Regions from separate parts of the Micromonospora sp. NPDC023814 genome, predicted to be linked through region 2. Evidence: predicted binding sites of a transcription regulator. Region 2 holds the regulator's gene; the other holds the start of a gene.
The links. The regulator HrcA, encoded in region 2, represses chaperone genes, less so after heat shock. The targets are predictions, from matches to a motif close to GGTTNGCACNCTCNNNNNGAGNGTGCNAACC.
Positions count from the first base shown of each region.

Region 1: AB0G14_RS05610 (FmdB family zinc ribbon protein) is a predicted target of HrcA. The motif match lies at 2,139-2,169, and genes of this name have one in related genera.

Region 1 covers NZ_JBFAAF010000007.1:55,663-59,339, reverse strand. The annotation lists gene AB0G14_RS05620 (diguanylate cyclase) at 1-1,360, opposite strand, end outside; gene AB0G14_RS05615 (5-formyltetrahydrofolate cyclo-ligase) at 1,446-2,081, shown strand; gene AB0G14_RS05610 (FmdB family zinc ribbon protein) at 2,195-2,566, shown strand; gene AB0G14_RS05605 (hypothetical protein) at 2,880-3,062, opposite strand; gene AB0G14_RS05600 (hypothetical protein) at 3,272-3,598, shown strand.
Region 2 covers NZ_JBFAAF010000127.1:575-4,251, reverse strand. The annotation lists gene hemW (radical SAM family heme chaperone HemW) at 1-898, shown strand, start outside; gene AB0G14_RS33745 (DUF4870 domain-containing protein) at 995-1,657, opposite strand; gene hrcA (heat-inducible transcriptional repressor HrcA) at 1,901-2,923, shown strand; gene dnaJ (molecular chaperone DnaJ) at 2,997-3,677, shown strand, end outside.

The DNA.
Region 1 (3,677 bases), on a different contig from region 2:
GGGCGGGTGGGGCGTCCGCGCGGGCGGCGGCGTCGACCGCGCCCGTAGCGCCCGGGGCCGCGAACGGCACCGCGACGTACGTCCGGCAGCGCGGCTCGCCCGGCGGCACGGCGGAGGGTTCCGCCCGGCCGCGCTGCGGCTCGCCGGTCGCCGCGACGGCCCCGAGCACGCCGCTGCCCAGCGGCACCCGCAGCGGCCCGGCCCGCTCCTCGGGCGGGCAGCGCCCGTCCAGCCCCTCCGCGCACTGCGCCACGAGCACCCCGCCGTCGTCGACCAGGAGCACCGCGCCGGCCCGGGCGCCGGTCGCCGCGATCGCGCTGTGCAGGATCACCCGCAGGATGCGTTGCAGGTCGTGCGTGCTGGCCAGGGTGTCCCCCAGCACCGCGAGGTGCCCGCGCAACTGGTCGCGGCTGCTGGTCAGCGCCGCCACGTAGGTGCCGGTCTCCCGGGTCATCCGGTTGAACGCGCCGGCCAGCCGGCCGATCTCGTCGCGGCTGCGCACCGGCACCCGGGCGGTCAGGTCGCCGAGGGCCACCCGGTCCACCGCGCCCGCCAGCTCCACCAGCGGCCGGGTGGTCACCCGGGCCAGCCGCCCGGCGGCCACCACGGCCAGCAGGGCCGCCACGAGCACCGCCGCGACCAGGGCGGCGTACAGGCCGGGCGGCTGGTCGCTGGGGACCGAGAGCACGAGCGGCAGGGGCTGCCCGGCGGACGGGCCGACCCGGCGGACGTACCGGCCGTCGGCGGTCTCGGTGACCCGCTCGCCGTCGACCGTGCCGGCGGCGGCGAGCACGGCGTCGCGTACCCCGGTCGACTCGGTGGTGTGGGCGAGCCGGACGGGCGCCTCGGCGTCGTCGAGCAGGGTGACCGCCACGCCGGTCACGGCCGCGAGCCGCGCCACGAAGGCCGGGTCGACCGGATGCGCCGCGGCGACCGTGCCCAACGGCCCGCCGGACCGGTCGCGCAGGTCGACCCGGACGGCGAGCGCCCGCACCGGGCCGGCGGCCGGCGCGGCGGTGGAGCAGTCCCGCCAGGGCTCCGGCGGCCCGCCCGGCGAGGCGTAGGTGACCCGGCCGGCCACGTCGGTGACCCGCACGGCGGCCGCCAGGCCGCGGCTGACCACCTGGCCCGCGGCGCCGGGCCGGTCGCCGGTCAGGGCCACCGCGTCGGCGGCGGCCCGCAGCTGCTGGCAGAGGGCGTCGACCGAGGTGCGCACGGTCGCGGCGGCGACGGCCAGCCGCTCGGTGGAACGACTCCGGTCGACGGCCACCACGGTCGAACCGACGAAGAACGCCCCGAGCAGGACCGGGCCGAGCACCACCGCCAGGAAGGCTGTGGTCAACCGCCCGCGTAGCGTCACTCGGTCCCCCCGGAAGTTCCGCCGCCGTCGCTTGCGATGCTGACACAGAGCAACCAGGTGACAAACGTTGCGTCAGGAGTGTTGCGTGCCCGATTTTTCTCATGAAGCGGAAGCGGCGAAGCGGGACGTGCGCGCCGCCGTGCTCGCCGCCCGCCGGGCGCTGACCGCGCCGGCGCGGGCCGAGGCCGCCGGGCGCGTCCAGGCCGAGCTGGTGGCTCTCGTACGCCGGCTGCGCCCGCGCCGGATGACGGCGTACGTGCCGGTCGGCTCCGAGCCGGGCGGGCCCGACCTGCCGGCGGTGCTGCACGCGGCGCTGCCGCCGGGGGCCGAGCTGCTGCTGCCGGTGCTCTGTGCCGACCTCGACCTGGACTGGGCGGCCTGGGCCGGGGCGGACGCGCTGGTGGCCGCCGGCCGGGGCATGCGCGAGCCGGCGGGGCCGCGACTGGGCCGGGACGCGGTGGCGGCGGCCGAGCTGGTGGTGGTGCCGGCGCTGGCGGTGGACCGGCGGGGGCTGCGGCTGGGCCGGGGCGGCGGCTCGTACGACCGGGCGCTGGCCCGGGTGCCCGCGACCGCGCTGACCGTGGTGCCGCTGCACGACGGGGAGCTGGTCGGGTCGCTGCCCGCCGAGCCGCACGACCGCCCGGTGCGCGCGGTGGTCACTCCCGCCGACGGCCTGCGTACGCTTGACGCCGCCCCCCGGGACGCGGCGGGTCGCGCCTGAGGGCGGCGGTGTCGCGCCCCACACTTCCGCTGGACGAATCCGGGGGCGATGACGCACCATTGGCACTCGAAGACGTCGAGTGCCAATCGGCCGTGCCAGATCCGGAGGAGAACGTGCCCACGTACCAGTACGCCTGCACCGCGTGCGGCCACCAGCTCGAGGCGGTGCAGTCCTTCTCTGACGAGCCGCTGACCGAGTGCCCCGCGTGTGAGGGGCAACTGCGCAAGCTCTTCAACTCGGTCGGCATCGTGTTCAAGGGCTCGGGCTTCTACCGCACGGACTCCCGCACCTCGGGCAGCGACACCGGCAGCAACGGCGGCGCCGCCAAGCCGGCGAAGTCCGACTCGTCCTCCGCCGGCGACTCCGGCTCGTCGAGCGGCTCGACCGCCGCCTCGTCCTCGTCGCCCTCGTCGTCGTCCAGCTCGAACGGCTCCGGCGGCGGAGCGAGCAAGACCCCGGCCGCCAGCACCGCCAGCGCCTCCTGACGCACGCCACCACCCGTCCCGGGGCCGGCCCCGCCCGCCCCGGGCACATCCCGCTGTGCAGGCCACCGGCGTAGGGCCACGGCCCCCGCCTCCTGGCTCGCCGTCTCGGGTCCCTGGTCGACCGGGGCGGCGTCTCGGATCGCCTGGTGACGCCCGTGGGCGCGACGGGGTGGTAGCGCGGTCACCGGCAGGCGGTTGTCCACAGGGCCGCCCGCGTCATCCACAGGCCCGGGGGCGTTGTCCACAGGCCGCCGGGGTTTCTCCACACGCGCGGAAGCAGCCTCGGATGTCGGTGGGTCGCCTGGCAGCCGGTTCAGTCCCAGTGCGGCGGCCGCTCCGCGAGCAGCCAGTCGTCGTTGCCGCCGGAACGCTCGCCCCAGCCCCGATCGGTGTCGTCGGCGGTCTGCTCGGGCAGCACCACGAAGTCGTCGCTCAGGTCGACCGTACGGTCGTCGTCGCCGCGTACCGCCGGCGTCGGAGGGAACTCGGTGCTCACGAGCGGCAAGACTAGCGCAGCCGCGACCGGGTCACCGCGTCGAACCAGGTCCGCCCCGGTGCTCCGCCGACACGGCTGGGCGGGGGCGTCCGGCCACGGCTCGCCAGGCTGTTCGGCGACGGCTGACCGGGGTGTCCGGCGTCGACCCGCCGGTGGGCCGGCCGCGTCCGGCCGGTCACCGGGCCGGAGCGTTGGTAGCGTCGGACGGCGTGACGACCCCCACCTCCGGCAGCGCCCCGGACGAGTACTGGCGACGGCCCGACACCGCGCCGGAGCAGTCCGGGACCCGGGCCGCACCGACGCCGGCGCCCGGGGGCGGCTACGTGGGCCCGCCGGCCACCACCCCGCCCCCGGCTGGGTGGCGACCGCCGGTGCATCTGCGACCACCACCGCCCCGGCGGCTGCCCCCGCAGGACATGGCCGGGCTCGACACGGCGGAACAGCGGGCGCAGCGACTCACGTACGGCGTCGGCGCGCTGGCCGGCGCGGTGCTGGTGATCCTGGTCTGCCTGCTCTGCTCACGCCTGATCTTCTGAGCCACCCCACTCCCCCAGCGCCATCTTGCAGTTACCGTCCTGGCAAAGCGCGCGAACGGGGACAGAAGGCGGGCCGAAG
Region 2 (3,677 bases):
CCTCGACGGCATCGACCGCACCTGGGGGCTCGCGCCCGACGCCGAGGTGACCACCGAGGCCAACCCGGAGTCGGTGACCCCGGAGTCCCTGCGGGCCCTGCGGGCGGCCGGCTACACCCGGATCTCGCTGGGCATGCAGTCCGCCGCGCCGGGGGTGCTGGCGATCCTCGACCGCACGCACAGCGCCGGCCGGGCCACCGCCGCCGCCCGGGAGGCCCGCGACGCCGGGTTCGAGCACGTCAACCTCGACCTCATCTACGGCACGCCGGGGGAGAGCGAGGACGACTTCGCCGCCTCCCTCGACCAGGTCGTCGCCGCCGGGGTGGACCACGTCAGCGCGTACGCCCTGATCGTGGAGGACGGCACCCGGCTCGCCGCCCGGATGCGGCGCGGCGAGCTGGCGTACCCCTCCGACGACGTCGCCGCGGACCGCTACCTGGCCGCGGAGGCCGCCCTCGACGCGGCCGGATTCTCCTGGTACGAGGTGTCGAACTGGGCCCGCGGCGACGCGGCCCGGTGCCGGCACAACCTGCTCTACTGGACCGGCGCCGACTGGTGGGGCCTCGGCCCGGGGGCGCACAGCCACGTCGGCGGCGTGCGCTGGTGGAACGTGAAGCATCCCACGACGTACGCGAAGCGGCTGGCCGGCGGCGAGTCGCCCGGCCTGGCCCGGGAGGTGCTCACCGCCGACGAGGCGCACATGGAGGACGTCATGCTCCGGCTGCGGCTCGCCTCCGGGCTGCCGCTGGACGCCCTCGACGACGCCGGCCGGGCCGGCGCCGAGCGGGCGCTCGCCGACGGCCTGCTGGCCGGCCCCGACCACGCGGCGGGCCGGGCCGTGCTGACCCTGCGGGGGCGGCTGCTCGCCGACGCGGTCGTCCGCGACCTGCTGCCCTGAGGCGGGCAGGCCCCCGCCGTGTGGCGGCGCGGGCGGCAGGGCCCCGCCGTGCGGCGGCGCGGGGCCGGGTCCGGCCGGGGGAGCAGCCGGCCCGGCTCACCTGGTGAAGCTGTAGGCCATCGGGTAGCGGTAGAGCACGCCCTCGTTGGCCTTGACCCCGGCGACGATCCCGAAGATCAGCGGCACCAGCCAGACGAGCATCGGGACGAAGAACAGGATGCCGCAGGTGATCAGGGTGAGCACCCAGCTCAGCACGCCCACGACCGCCCAGGTGATCTGGAAGTTCAGTGCCGCGACGGCGTGCGCCCGGGCGGTCGGCGACTGTTGCCCCCTGGCCATCAGCGCGATGAGCGGCGCGACCCAGCCGAGCAGGCCGCCGCCGACGATCACCCCGGCCGCGCCGCCGAAGTGGGCGATCAGGGCCCAGTTCTTGTCCTCGTTGTTGGCGTAGCCGCCGGTGGGGGCGCCGTAGCCGCCGCCGGTCGGATAGCCGACCCCCGGCGGGGGGTAGCCGCCCGGCGGGGGATAGCCCCCGGGCGGCGGGTAGCCACCCGGCGGAGGGTAGCCGCCCGACGGCGGTTGGTCACCGGTGGGTGGCGGATAGCCACCGGGCGGGGGATAGCCGCCCGGGCCCGGTGCCCCGGACAGTGGTGCGGTGGGTTCGTCGGAGCCGGCCGGCCCGGGAACCCCCGACGGAGCGGCCGGATCCGGCCGGTCGCCGGGGTCCCCCGCTCCGGGAGGGCGAGGTGGTTCAGTCATGGACGTCACGGTAGGGGCCGCGGGCAAGGCCGCACCAGAGCGACTCCGACCGGGATGTCCGGATGATCGGCTCTGGCGCCGCCGGCTCCACGGGCCGTGTGGCGCCGGTCGGATCGCCGTCCCAGGTTGATCATCGCGTCGGCGGGCGCGCCGTCGTAGACTGGCACTCGTCCGTAGCGAGTGCCAGCAACCCCCGCCCCTCGGGGGCGCGGGGGTCCGACGTGCGACAGGAGGTGGGGAACGATGGGTCTCGACGACCGCAAGCTCGCCGTGCTGCGCGCGATCGTCGAGGACTACGTCGCCACGCAGGAGCCCGTCGGCAGCAAGGCGCTGGTCGAGCGGCACCAGCTCGGGGTCTCCCCGGCGACCGTCCGCAACGACATGGCCGTGCTGGAGGAGGAGGGTTACATCCGCCAGCCGCACACCAGCGCCGGCCGGGTGCCCACCGACCGCGGCTACCGGCTCTTCGTGGACCGGCTGTCCAGGGTCAAGCCGCTCAGCCCGGCCGAGCGCCGCGCGATCGAGCGCTTCCTGGTCGGCGCGGTCGACCTCGACGACGTGGTGCACCGCACCGTACGGCTGCTGGCGCAGCTGACCCGGCAGGTCGCCGTGGTGCAGTACCCGAGCCTGGCCCGCTCCACCGTCCGCCACCTGGAGCTGGTGCCGATCTCCACGACCCGGCTGATGCTGGTCATGATCGCCGACACCGGCCGGGTCGAGCAGCGGCTGGTCGAACTGCCCGGGCCGATCCCCGCCGACGACGTCACGGACCTGCGCCGGCTGGTCAACGAGAAGCTGGTCGGCACCCGGCTGTCCGAGACCCCGCCGCTGGTGCAGGCGCTGGTCGACGAGTCGGTGCCGCACCTGCGGCCGGCCATGACCACCCTCTCCACCGTGCTGCTGGAGACGCTGGTCGAGCGGCACGAGGAGCGGATCGCGCTGGCCGGCACGGCCAACCTCACCCGCGGCGGCCTGCTCGACTTCCAGGGCTCGCTGCGCCCCATCCTGGAGGCGCTGGAGGAGGAGGTCGTGCTGCTCAAGCTCATCGGCGAGGCGGAGCCGAGCACGACCCGGGTGCTGATCGGCGACGAGAACGAGATCGACAACCTGCGCGCCGCCTCGGTGGTCAGCACCGGCTACGGGCCGGGCGCGACGATCGTGGGCGGGCTCGGCGTGCTCGGGCCGACCCGGATGGACTACCCCGGCACCATCGCCACGGTGAGGGCCGTGGCACGCTACGTGGGCGAGCTGCTGGCCCAGAACTGACCAGTCAGGGCCGACGGCCGGCTCCGGCCGACGACCGGCGCAACGCGAGACGAACATGAGGACACGGAACGCAGTGGCCAGGGACTACTACGGCATTCTCGGGGTGAGCCGGGAAGCCTCCGACGACGAGATCAAGCGCGCCTACCGGAAGCTGGCGCGGCAGTTCCACCCGGACGTCAATCCGGACCCGGAGGCACAGGAGAAGTTCAAGGACATCAACGCCGCGTACGAGGTCCTCTCGGACGACCGGAAACGGCAGATCGTCGACCTGGGCGGCGACCCGCTCGCTCCGGGCGGCGGGGGCGCGGGCGGCCCGGGCGGTCCCGGCGGCGCCGGCCCGTTCGTCGGCTTCCAGGACATCATGGACGCGTTCTTCGGCGGCGCGGCCGGCGGGTCGCGGGGCCCGCGACCGAGGACCCGGCCGGGCGCCGACGCGATCCTGCGGCTGGAGCTGGACCTGAACGAGACCGCGTTCGGCGTCGAGGCGCCGATCACCGTCGACACCGCCGTGCTCTGCACCACCTGCTCCGGCGCCGGCACCGCGGCCGGCACCCACCTGGCCACCTGCGAGGCGTGCGGCGGCCGGGGCGAGGTGCAGTCGGTGCAGCGCACCTTCCTCGGTCAGGTGGTCTCCGCCCGCCCCTGCACCGTCTGCCAGGGCTACGGCACCACCATCCCGCACCCCTGCCCGACGTGCGCCGGCGACGGCCGCGTCCGCACCCGGCGCTCGCTGACCGTCAAGATCCCCGCCGGG